Linked DNA regions of Rhizobium sp. N324. The protein of the gene in region 2 interacts with the protein of the main gene of each other region in a pairwise test. Links are inferred from orthologs where the notes say so. Each region holds a gene or a part of one and is shown on either strand. Other genes may lie near its edges. The genes, in order: AMK05_RS20610 and nifS.

Region 1 (6,201 bases), on a different replicon or contig from region 2:
CTGGGGCGTGAGCCTGTGGAAATTACTTAGTCAATGACCTTTGCCATGTCATAGCCATATAGGCTAAATAGGGGAAGGTTTCGAGATTTTCCTGATATCCGAAGGACGAACTGTGTCGACGAGCCACTTCCGTTTGTTTGCCGTTTTGCGGCCGTTGCGTTTCGTGGTCGCTGCGACTGCCGGTTTTCTTGCCGCGATTCCCCTTGCCCAGGCCAATCCGCATATTCTCGTCGATGTGCAGACCGGCCGCGTGCTCGAGCATGAAGAAGCCTTCCGCAAGTGGTATCCGGCCTCGCTTACCAAGCTGATGACCGTCTACACCGTGTTCGACGCCATCCGCGCCGGCCAGATCAGCCTCGATACGCCTGTCGTCATGAGCAAGCGCGCCGCCGCGCAGCCGGCCGCCAAGATGTATTTCAAGCCGGGCCAGAAGCTGACGCTCGATAGCGCGCTGAAGATCCTGATGGTGAAATCGGCCAACGACATTGCCGTCGCGGTCGCCGAAGCCATCGGCGGCACGCAGGAAGGCTTCGTGACGCGGATGAACGGCGAGGCGCTGAAGCTCGGCATGACGGATTCGCATTTCGTCAATCCGAACGGCCTGCCGGGCAAGGGGCAGTATACGACGGCGCGCGATCTTGCCGTGCTGACCGTGGCGCTGCGCCGCGATTTTCCGCAATATGCCTCTTATTTCGCGCTTGAGGGTTTCACCAACGGCCAGCAGAACGTGCCGAGCCTCAACATGCTGATCGGCCGCTTCGCCGGCGCCGACGGCATGAAGACCGGCTTCATCTGTGCCTCGGGCTTCAACCAGATCGGTTCGGCGACCCGCAACGGCCGCACCATCGTCTCGGTCGTGCTCGGCACCGACAGCCTGGCGGCGCGCGCCGATGCGACGGCGAACCTTCTGCAGAAAGGTTTCACCGCGCAGTTTCCCGGCAATGAGACGCTCGGTTCGCTGCGGCCCTACGGGCAGGGACAGGACCAGGTGACCGACATCTCCGCCGACATCTGCAGCGCCAAGGGCGCCAAGATACGCAGCGAAACGCGCGACGAAGTCGGCCGCATGAAGGTGCAGTCGCCCTATATCCTGGAAATGGACCACGATCCGCGGTTCGTCTTTGCCGGCCTCATTCCCGGTCAGGATCCGCAGCCGGCGCAGCAGCCGGAAAAAGTGGCGACCGGCGATACGGCCGGAGGCATCGCCAACGTGCCGGTGCCGATGCCGCGCCCGACATCTTTCTAAGATCATATTTCAAGGTCGAACGACATGAGCGCGCTCAACGACAGGATTCCGGTCACTATCCTGACCGGCTTTCTCGGTGCCGGCAAATCGACGCTGCTCAACCGCATCCTCAAAGATCCCGCAATGAAGGATGCGGCCGTCATCATCAATGAATTCGGCGATGTCGGCATCGATCATCTCCTGGTCGAAAGCTCCGGCGATTCGATTATCGAGCTGTCAGACGGCTGCCTCTGCTGCACCGTGCGCGGCGAGCTGGTGGATACGCTGGCAAATCTGATGGATGCCGTGCAGACGGGCCGCGTCAAGCCAGTGAAGCGCGTCGTTATCGAAACGACCGGCCTTGCCGATCCCGCCCCGGTCATGCAGGCGATCATGGGCAATCCGGTCATCGCCCAAAATTTCGAACTCGATGGTGTCGTGACCGTTGTCGATGCGGTGAACGGGCTGCAAACCCTCGACAATCACGAGGAAGCACGCAAGCAGGCGGCGGTCGCCGACCGGCTGATCGTCTCGAAGAAGGCGATGGCCGAGGCAACCGACGAGCTGGAAAAGCGCCTGCGGGCGCTCAATCCGCGGGCCGCGATGATGGATGCCGACAGCACTGAGGCCGGCAGCGCCGCGGTGCTGGTCAACGGGCTCTACGATCCGGCGACGAAGATTGCCGATGTCGGCCGCTGGCTGCAGGACGAGGATGCGCACGAGGCACATCACGATCACAACCACGGTCGTGATGGAGATCACGACCACGGCCACGCCCATAACCAGGGTGGGGATCACCACGGCCACCACCATCATGATCATCACCACCATGATCATGATGGCGATCATGCGCATCAGGACCCGCACGACGTCAACCGTCACGATGCCTCGATCCGCTCCTTCTCGATTATCGAGGAGAAGCCGATCGATCCGATGGCGCTCGACATGTTCATCGATCTCCTGCGCTCGGCCCATGGCGAGAAGCTGCTCCGGATGAAGGCGATCGTGTCCGTCTCCGATCGGCCGGACCGGCCGCTGGTGCTGCATGGGGTGCAAAGCATCTTCCATCCGCCGGTGCGGCTTGCCGCCTGGCCGGACCCGAAAGACCGGCGCACGCGCATGGTGCTGATCACCAAGGATCTGCCGGAAGCCTTCGTCAAGGATTTGTTCGACGCCTTCCTCGGCAAGCCGCGCATCGACATGCCGGATCGGGCGGCGCTATCCGACAATCCGCTCGCCATTCCAGGTATGCGGATTTAGAGCAAGAACTGCTTCGCACCTTTTGCGGAATTGCTCAGCGCTTGCGGATCAGGAAGCGGTGGCCGGTTTCGGTCTTTTCGGTCTCGACCAGTTCGTGGCCGTCCTCATTGCAGAAATGCGGCATGTCGATCACCGCCAGCGGATCGGTGGTGTCGACGCGGATGAACGTGCCGCTTGCCATGGCGGCAAGCTTTTTGCGTGTCTTGATCACGGGGAAGGGGCATTTCAGGCCGCGAAGATCGTAGAGAACGGGGTCCAAGCCGTTCAGTTCCGCGCCCAGAATTTCCAGAACGGCTTCTTTGCCGCGGCCTCAGCGGTTTCCTGCGGTTCGGGCGCCATATAGGCCAGCGGATTCGGCATCGGCACCGGCACGGCCACGGGCGTCGCGGCGGCGACTGCCATTGGCTGGGCCTGCGCCTGCGGCTGGGCAGCGGCTGCAGGCGTGGCGCCCGGCGCTGATTTGGCGGTAAGGCCCTGGGCGGTGCGCTTGGCCATCAGGTCTTCGAGTTCGGCGACCTTGACCATGCGGCCGGCTTCGAGCGAGGTGCCAGTCGGGGCATAAGCGAGTTCGCGGCCCTTGCGCGTTTTGGCGACCACGGCCTTGCGCTCGGCTTCGGACGGATCGTACCAGGCCATGCCGTCGAATTTGCTCATCGCCTTGGCGTAGTCGGCATCATAGGTCTTGCCGTAGGAGGCAAGGGCGGCCGTCAGCGCCGGCGGCGTCGACATGGCAGGGCATTTGCCGGCGGCATTGAAGGCGCCGCCATCGGTTACCTGCTGGTTGAAGACGTATTTCTTCTCGCAGACGGCCACCTCGGGCGGGCGCTTCGTCACTTCGAAATTGTCGTAGCCGACCTTCAGCATCTTCCAGAAGTCGTAATTGCTGTCGAGGCGATGCTTGACCATGTTTTCCGCCGTCATGCGGAAGGGGAAGGCCTGCAGTTGCACGGTCGCCTGGCCGCCCTTGAAGGCGTCGCGGGCAAAGGCGTAAATTTCAAGCACCTGCTGGTCGGTCATCGAATAGCAGCCGGAGGACGAGCAGGCGCCATGGATCATCAGATCGGAGCCGGTGCGGCCGTTCGCCGCGTCGTAGCGGTTCGGGAAGCCGGTGTTGATCGCCAGATAATATTTGGAATTGGGGTTCAGGTTGGCGCGCGTCAGGTCGTAGAAACCTTCCGGCGCCTGCCGGTCGCCGGTCTTGACCTTCGGGCCGAGACGGCCGGACCAGGCGCAGATCTTGTAGTCGGCGATCTTGTCGAAACGGTTGTCGGTCTTCGCCTTCCAGATCTCCATGGCACCTTCCTCCTTGAAGATGCGGATCATGATCGGCGAGTTGCGGTCCATGCCCTTGGCGGACATGGCGGTAAGGATATGGGCAGGAAGCGGCTGCTCGACCTTGTTCTTGACCTTGGAGAGATCGACCTGCGCGGTTTCCAACGCGTCATTGCAGCCGGTCAGAGCCAGCGCCATGAGGGAAACATAGGCAAAATAACGTATGCGCATCCAAATAGCCCATAAAGATAATGCGACCCGGTCCGCCTATGGAGTTCGGGCATCAGACGGAATCATAGGCGGCTTATACTTTATAAATCCTTACCAGCCTATGACGTGCCCTGAACATCCCCGCAAGCGCGAATGCTACAGATAATATCAATGTGGCCAAGATTTGGCCCCAATCGGTGAAAGCCGAATTTGTCTCGGACATGATGCCGAAAAGTATCAGCGCTTTTCCGCGGCTTTAGAGCATGATGCCGAAAAGTGTGCGCGGTTTTCGGACGACATCATGCTCCAACTCTTTAATGTAGAACAGGATTCAGATTTTAGGCCAACCGGGCCTAAAATCATCCTGTTCTAAAGATTGCGGCCCATATTGAGGAACTTCTGGCGCCGCTCGTTGCGCAGCTGTTCGCCCGAACGCGAGGCCATTTCGCCGAGCGCATTGGCGATCATGTCGCCGGTCGCGGCGATGACGCTGTCGGGATCGCGATGCGCGCCGCCGAGCGGCTCGGAAATGATGCCGTCGATGACGCCGAGCGCTTTCAGGTCTTCGGCGGTGATCTTCATATTGGTCGCCGCCTCCCGGGCGCGGGTGGAATCGCGCCAGAGGATGGAGGCGGCGCCTTCCGGCGAGATCACGCTGTAGATCGAATGCTCGAGCATATAGACCTTGTTGCCGGTGGCAATCGCGATCGCGCCACCGGAGCCGCCCTCGCCGATGACGACGGAAACCAGCGGAACCTTGACGCCGAGGCACATTTCCGTCGAGCGGGCGATCGCCTCGGCCTGGCCGCGCTCTTCGGCGCCGACGCCGGGATAGGCGCCCGCCGTATCCACCAGCGAAATCACCGGCAGGCCGAAACGATCGGCCATTTCGAGAATGCGGATCGCCTTGCGGTAGCCTTCCGGCCGGGGGCTGCCGAAATTGTGCTTCAGGCGGGTCTTGGTGTCGTTGCCCTTTTCCTGGCCGACGACGGCCACGGGCTGGCCGCGGAAGCGGGCAAGGCCGGCCTGGATCGCCGCATCCTCGGAAAATTTGCGGTCGCCGGCGAGCGGCGTGAATTCCTGGAACAGCGTCTTGGCGTAGTCGACGAAATGCGGGCGCTGCGGATGGCGGGCGACCTGGGTCTTCTGCCAGGGATTGAGCTTGGAATAGATTTCGAGGATCGCCTCACGGACGCGAACCTCCAGCCTGCCGATTTCATCGGTGGTGTCGATGCTCTCGTCTTCCGATGCGAGCTTCTTCAGCTCGATGATCTTGCCTTCGAGGTCGGAGATCGGCTTTTCGAAGTCGAGATAATTGTGCATGAGGTGCGTTTCCGTTCCTTGTGCCCGGGGCGTTTTCCTGGCTCCGCCCTTTGTCGCCGGTCCTATTCGTGCTTTTTCGCCTGTTTGGCAAGGGGGTGATGCGTCTGGACAAGCTGCTGCAGCCTCTCTTCGAGCACATGCGTGTAGATCTGTGTGGTCGAAATGTCCGAATGGCCGAGGAGTTCCTGCACGACGCGCAGATCGGCGCCATTGGCCAGCAGGTGGCTGGCAAAGGCGTGGCGCATCACATGCGGCGAGATCATCGACGGCGTCAGGCCGGCGCGGATCGCCAGGTTCTTGAGGTCGCGGGCGAAAACCTGGCGCGGCAGATAGCCCTCCTTCGAGGCGGCCGGAAACAGCCATGGGCTTTCCTGCGGGGCCTTGGCCGCAGCATTTTCCGCTGCCAGCAGGCGCCCATAGGCTTTCAGCGCCGCTATCGCCGATTGCGACAGCGGCACCAGCCGCTCCTTGTTGCCCTTGCCGCGGATCATCAGGAAGCGGCCTTCCTGATCGAGCACGCGGGCGGGAAGCGAAACCAGTTCGCTGACGCGCATGCCGGTGGCATAGAGCAGTTCCAGCAGCGCCAGCATGCGCAGCCGCTGCAACTGGCCGGGCGCTGCATCTCCCGCCTCGGCTTCGGCTTGTGAAAGCAGCTTGCCGACTTCCTCGACGCCCATCGTCTTCGGCAGCGGACGGCCTTTTTTCGGGGCGTCGAGAATGCCGGTGGGATCGTCGGTCCTCAGGCCCTCGGCATAGAGGAACTTGTAGAATTGCCGCATGGCGGCAAGCCGGCGCGCCTGGGAAGAGGGTTTGAAACCTTTTTGGGCGAGCGAGGCGAGATAGGCGGAAAGATCGGCGGAGGCGGCTTCGGTCAGCCGCACGCTGCGCCCGGTCAGGAACGAATGGACATC
Region 2 (6,329 bases):
AGGGCACTTATTGCCGCAGAGACGCTCCATGATGTGCTGTCCGACGATGGCATCGTTGCCAAGCTCAAGGAAACAGGCGTCGACATTGCTCGCCGCACAGTCGCCAAATATCGCGAGGCGATGAACATCCCCTCGTCCGCGCAACGCCGGCGGGAGAAACGGTTTGTACTGGCGGCCGCGGAGGGATAAGTCCTTTGTACCGTAGGTGATGCCCTTTTCCCAAAAACCGCGGAACTGAGGCACATGTGACATTGTGCTTAGTCCTCTCCATGGAGGATCGACTTCATATGGGCTGGCGACCGCAGCCTCGTCACGGGAGCTTCAAAAGTTGTTCCGGCCGCTTAAGCTGACGTTCCAGAAAAGATTAGATGTCTGTTCCATAGCCCAAGCGCTTAGGGGCTAAGCAGTTAATCACGAAACTCGTGCAGAATTTTTATGTCGCGCAAGCGACAAATCTAGAAGCAGTTGTCGCCTCCCATTCATTTTCGCCGAACCGCTGGGATTTCGGTGCGGCGGCAACGAGAGCCTCAACCGAAAATGATAGACGGAGATACGCGGGCAGACGTTCTGGAGTTGGCGCGCTTTCGAGATCTCCGATGTTCGACGACGCAGGAATACAACACGCGGGCTGATCGAACTCTTGGCCTTCCTCACCGCTTGGCACGACGCATGCACGGTAATCCGAAAATGCGCCATCGAACAAAAAGGAATCATCCCATGATCAAGCTCACAGAGAATGCCGCCGCCATCATGAACGTAACGCTTTCCCGAGCCGAGCAGGCGGAAGGCTTTCGCATCGCGGTCGAGGCAGGTGGATGCGCCGGCTACAAATACCTGGTGGGGCTAGAAAGCGTCCAGGGCCAGGGCGACGCGGTGATCGAAACAAATGGGGTCAAGGTGTTCGTTGACGCAGACTCCCAAGCACACATCAACGGCATGACGATCGACTTCGTGACGGGACCAGAAACCTCCGGTTTTGTCTTCGACAATCCCAATGCGCACCAGAACTGCACTTGCGGCAAATCCTTCGGCTGATCACCGAGAAAGCGAGAGAGCCATGCGGAATTATTGCGAAAAGGTCATGGTTTCCTTTTTCAATCCGAAGAACGACGGCGTGCAGGAAAATCCCCTCAGCGAGACCGGGGCAGTTTCCTACGGTAGAGGGCCTGAATTGATAATTGGAGTCGATCCAACGGTGGAAGCGTTTCTGGTGACGCCGTCGTCCTTGCGTTCCAACCCAGCGACCGCCTTCTCGCCAGCGCTGGCCGAACTCATAACCCTAAAGCCCGCCGAAGCGCCTCAAACCGTCCGTCAGGAGACAGCAGGCTTTTTAAGCGGTTTGCTGCCGGAGAAAAAGGTCTGCTCATCAACGGATTATCCTGAGGCAGCAAAATTTTTTGGCGGGCATCCGGGCCAGGATTCCAAAGGAGACGCCCCCTCTGCAAGCAGTTCCGCGCCGAGGAAAGGTGAGCGAAGACGCGTGCGTGTCAAGAGGCTTGATTTCATGACCAAGTCGCTCACTTCGCTAGATCTGGCAGTAGACGGACGACACTCGTTCAAGCCGTCGAAGACGTGTCAGCGGTTTATACAGTACTGGTCGTCGAAAGCCTCGTTCCGGCAGAGGAGGACGATCAGACCGTCACAACAGAAATCTGAGGCCTGGAGAAATTGGCAGGGTCGAAATCGATGTTGTAGCCGGCAATCGCGTAGGACAGGGTCTAAAAATCGCCGCAGCCTGCAACAGTTCAGTTCTCAGCGACAAGCTAAGCTGGCGACCCATCTAGTTAAGCAGCCGCGGCGAATCCAACCGTTGGAAAAGGCGCGAGCGCACAACGTTCTTCCCTTCCTACTGATGGCGGCTATGCGACGTTATCGATGCCAACAAGATCGCGTGACGCGCCATCGCACGACTCCACCCCGCGCTGCTTGCCCGAGGCTAGCAAACAACAGCATGTGCAAGACGCCGCAGCATTGTCACCGCTTCCCCTCAGTCGAGATCCACCCATGAGAGCGATCTATCTCGACAATAATGCAACGACCAGAGTCCATCCTGAAGTGGTTGAAGCCATGCTGCCGTTCTTTGCGGATCAGTTTGGAAACCCTTCGTCGACGCACGCTTTTGGCTCCTCCATCCGCGAGGCGGTGAGGAAGGCGCGCCGGCAATTGCAAGCGCTGATCGGCGCCGAGTTCGATCATGAGATCGTGTTCACCTCGGGGGGGACGGAAAGCGACAATGCGGCGATCCTTTCGGCGCTGGAGGTGATGCCTGAGCGCACAGAGATCGTGACTTCCGCAGTCGAGCATTCAGCGGTGCTGACACTCTGCGGCCATCTGGAGAAGACGCGCGGCATTAAGGTACACAGGATCCCAGTGGATCGACATGGACGTCTCGATCTTGACGCCTATGAGACCGCCCTCACTCATCGTGTAGCGATTGCTTCGATCATGTGGGCGAACAACGAGACGGGAACCATTTTCCCGGTCGCTAAGCTTGCCGAGATGGCCAAGAGAATCGGTGCACTTTTCCACACCGACGCGGTCCAGGCGGTCGGCAAGGTTCCAATGGACCTCCAACCTACTGCAATCGACATGCTTTCGTTGTCCGGACACAAATTCCATGGACCAAAAGGCATTGGTGCACTCTATCTCAGGCGGGGCTTATCTTTCTCCTCACTGATCAAGGGAGGTCATCAGGAGCGCGACCGACGCGCAGGGACAGAAAATACGGCCGGGATTGTCGGTTTAGGCAAGGCTGCCGAACTCGCCCTGAAATCAATAGACGACGAGAGGACCCGATTAAAGTCGCTCCGAGATCGATTGGAGAACGGCATTATCCAGCGTGTTCCAGGCGCCTTCGTAACCGGCGATAGGCTTAAGAGGTTGCCGAACACGGCGAACATCGCCTTTCAACGTGTCGAAGGAGACAGTATGCTCCTTCTTCTCAACCGCTATGGCATCGCCTGCTCTTCCGGCTCTGCTTGCTCCTCCGGTTCGCTGGAGCCGAGCCATGTCTTGAGGGCAATGGATATCCCTCATGCTATGGCGCACGGAACAATCCGCTTCTCGTTCTCGCGCGATAACTGTGACGAGGATGTCGACCGGGTGCTCGAAGTTTTACCGGGCATCGTTGAAAGGCTCCGGAGCCAATCCCGTTCCGGCCACGTGGCCGACACGAGCAGCCGGGTTCGTTCAGGGGAGTAGGAGCAGGCACGCTCATGAAACGGCAATTCCTTTTCACCGATACGACCTGCATGACGGCACCGGCATCGTATGAACGATCAGGTAAAAGCCGGGGCTCTCAGTCACATAGATCGCCGGTTCACCGCCCATGCGTGTTCATGGAGGGGGCCCAGCGCCATATCATCTTAATCAATCTCTCGACACCATCGGTGGATCGCATCCGACCACCAGCCTATGCCGACTCCAGTTGCAACGCGACTGCCTTGCGCCTAGCCGCGTCGAACCACGCATTCCGTACGTTGCAGCTTAAGCTACGGGAGAACGATCTCGCGATCACCGCTCACGACCAGGGGGAATCTTATGTGCCGTTGCTCCGCTGACAGCAGTCCCGTCGATGTCAAAGACATCCTCAATCGGCTGAAATCTCTCTCGGCTGCGGAGGAGTTCTTCGCAGCCCTAGGGGTCCCCTATGACCCGAAGGTTCTCGATGTCTCACGACTCCATATCATGAAGCGTATGGGCCAATACCTCGCGGCAGAGGACTTCTCCCATCTCCCAGACCGGGTAATCGCTGCTCGTGCCCGTGCCATACTGGAAAGGGCCTACTGTGATTTCGCGACCTCCGCGCCGCTCTCGCACCGGGTCTTCAAGGTGCTCAAGGACCACAATCCGAACAGACCTGTCACACCCGGCCGCACCGTTGTCCCGTTAGACTCTTTCCTGAAGCCGTTCGAAAAGAAATGAGCACGGTTGCGACACGACAATGTCGGGAAGCTTACAATTCAGTCATATGCTAGCAACGTCGGAATCGAAGCCATTTCAATGTGATAGAGAACGCCAAACGGTTGGCACGAATGATGCACGCAAGCATGTGTACTGACAAGCCCGCCACCCATAGAGGGAGGGAGTAAGAAACCGCCATGCACATAGTTATCTGTATCAAACAGGTACCGGACTCCGCACAAATACGAGTGCATCCGGTGACGAACACAATCATGCGTCAGGGGGTGCCAACCATCATCAACCCCTATGATCTGTTCGCCCTTGAAGAGGCGCTCCAGTTGCGCGACCGCCATGGCGGCGAGGTGACCGTGCTCACCATGGGGCCGCCCATGGCAGAGGACGCGTTGCGCAAGGCGCTCACCTACGGCGCCGACCGCGCCGTACTCTTGACCGACCGTCATTTTGCCGGCTCCGACACTCTGGCGACCTCGTTTGCTCTTTCGCGAGCCATCGCGAAGATCGGAGAGGCCTTCGGTACGCCCGATATCGTCTTTACGGGCAAACAGACCATCGACGGCGATACCGCCCAGGTTGGGCCTGGCATCGCCAAGCGCCTCGACCTCCTGCAGCTCACCTACGTTGCCAAAATCGTCTCTGTCGACATCAATGGGCGCGAGATTACGGTGGAGCGCCGCTCGGAAGGGGGCACGCAGACGCTGATGAGCAAGCTCCCTTGCCTAATTACAATGCTCGAAGGCACAAACGAAATCCGCCGCGGCTCGCTCGATGACGCGCTACGGGCCGCGCGCAGCCAGATCGTGAAGTGGAATGCGGCCGACGCTGGCATAGAGGACCTCACCAAGTGCGGCCTGCGTGGCTCGCCAACCGTCGTTAAGAGGGTCTTTGCCCCTCCTGAGCGGGCGGAAAAGGCGGAGCAGATCGACACCGCGGAAAAAACACCGCGCGATCTCGCGGAGGAGTTGATCGCTGGGATCTTTTTGCGCCAGCCGGCGCTCGAAAGCGAACTCGCCTTTGACGGCGAATGAAGGCAAGGAGCGACGATGTTGAGCACGAATCGAGAGAGCCCTCCTCCAGCCGCTGGCCGTGCCGCCATGAAGAAAGAGCTGCCCGATCAGTTTAAGGACCATCGGCACGTTTGGGTCTTCATCGAGCTGGAGCGCGATCAGGTGCATCCCGTCTCCTTCGAGCTGCTCGGCGAAGGCCGCAAGCTCGCCGACAAGCTGGGCGTCCAGCTTGCCGGCGTCGTTCTCGGACCACCGGGAGAGGCCACGTGGTTTGCCATCGCCGAGGCTTTTGCTTATGGCGCCGACCTGGCCTACATCGTCGAGGCCCCACTGCTCGCCGACTACCGAAATGAGCCTTTCACCAAAGCATTGACGGATCTGGTTACTAACTACAAACCGGAAATCCTTCTTTTAGGGGCAACGACGCTCGGGCGCGACCTTGCCGGTTCCGTGGCGACGACCTTGTTGACAGGGCTCACGGCGGATTGCACCGAACTTGATGTGGATGCGGACGGCTCGCTTGCGGCGACCCGGCCGACTTTCGGCGGCTCCTTGCTTTGCACGATCTACACGCTCAACTGCCGGCCGCAGATGGCAACGGTCCGGCCGAGGGTCATGGCCATGCCTCCGCGCGGGAATAATAAGATCGGACGCGTCATTCAACACAAAGTGTCGATGATCGAGGAAGAGATCGTCACTAAGGTCCTCGGTTTCTTGTCCGATGGCCAGTCGGCGACGGCGAATCTCGCCTATGCGGACGTCGTGGTTGCTGGAGGCCTCGGTCTCGGCGCGGTGGAGAACGTGAAGCTTATGAAGAAACTCGCGCGGACGATCGGGGCCGATTATGGCTGTTCGCGCCCCCTCGTCCAAAAGGGCTGGATGCCTGCTGATCGGCAGATCGGCCAAACTGGCAAAACTATCCGGCCGAAGCTTTACATAGCAGCCGGCATTTCCGGCGCCATCCAGCATCGCGTTGGCGTCGAGGGAGCTGATCTTATTTTAGCCATTAACACCGATCCTAACGCGCCGATTTTTGATTTCGCCCACCTCGGCGTCGTCACCGATGCGATCCGTTTACTGCCGTCATTAACGGAACTCTTCACCCATCGACTGTCGCCGCACAGTCGCGATAAGCTTGCAAACTGAGGGCGCCCCATGACTGAGGAAAACTTCGACGCCATAGTTATCGGGGCCGGCATGGCCGGAAACGCAGCTGCGTACACGATGTCGAACCGCGGCATGAAGGTGCTGCAGTTGGAGCGTGGCGAGTATCCGGGCTCCAAGAATGTGCAGGGCGCCATCATGTACGCGGACATGCTGGAGAAAATCCTGCCGGATTTCCGGGATGATGCGCCTCTGGAGCGGCACTTAGTCGAGCAGCGCTTCTGGATGATGGACGAC

The links.
Region 1: the proteins of nifS (region 2) and AMK05_RS20610 interact in binary tests that used the Escherichia coli proteins (3 or more experiments, as listed by UniProt). The link is inferred for Rhizobium sp. N324 from one-to-one orthologs.

What each region holds. Positions count from the first base shown.
Region 1 is NZ_CP013630.1:4,278,843-4,285,043, reverse strand. Bases 1,133-3,868 are described here. They hold AMK05_RS20610 (sulfurtransferase TusA family protein), read right to left. Parts: upstream 2,745-3,868; coding sequence 2,520-2,744; downstream 1,133-2,519. Other genes in these bases: AMK05_RS20605 (L,D-transpeptidase family protein), read right to left, coding at 2,750-3,868; AMK05_RS20615 (CobW family GTP-binding protein), read left to right, coding at 1,271-2,485; AMK05_RS20620 (D-alanyl-D-alanine carboxypeptidase family protein), read left to right, coding at 1,133-1,246. Also shown: more of AMK05_RS20620, read left to right, coding at 113-1,132; more of AMK05_RS20605, read right to left, coding at 3,869-3,988; AMK05_RS20600 (acetyl-CoA carboxylase carboxyltransferase subunit alpha), read right to left, coding at 4,337-5,290; site-specific tyrosine recombinase XerD, read right to left, coding at 5,353-6,201. UniProt on the Escherichia coli protein: Sulfur carrier protein involved in sulfur trafficking in the cell. Part of a sulfur-relay system required for 2-thiolation during synthesis of 2-thiouridine of the modified wobble base 5-methylaminomethyl-2-thiouridine (mnm(5)s(2)U) in tRNA.
Region 2 is NZ_CP013633.1:310,003-316,331, forward strand. What follows is about bases 1,239-4,102. They hold nifS (cysteine desulfurase NifS), read left to right. Parts: upstream 1,239-2,004; coding sequence 2,005-3,201; downstream 3,202-4,102. Other genes in these bases: nifW (nitrogenase stabilizing/protective protein NifW), read left to right, coding at 3,541-3,924; AMK05_RS26985 (electron transfer flavoprotein subunit beta/FixA family protein), read left to right, coding at 4,101-4,102. In the rest of the region: rpoN (RNA polymerase factor sigma-54), read left to right, coding at 1-189; AMK05_RS26970 (HesB/IscA family protein), read left to right, coding at 718-1,035; more of AMK05_RS26985, read left to right, coding at 4,103-4,949; AMK05_RS26990 (electron transfer flavoprotein subunit alpha/FixB family protein), read left to right, coding at 4,965-6,074; AMK05_RS26995 (FAD-binding protein), read left to right, coding at 6,084-6,329. UniProt on the Escherichia coli protein: Master enzyme that delivers sulfur to a number of partners involved in Fe-S cluster assembly, tRNA modification or cofactor biosynthesis. Catalyzes the removal of elemental sulfur from cysteine to produce alanine.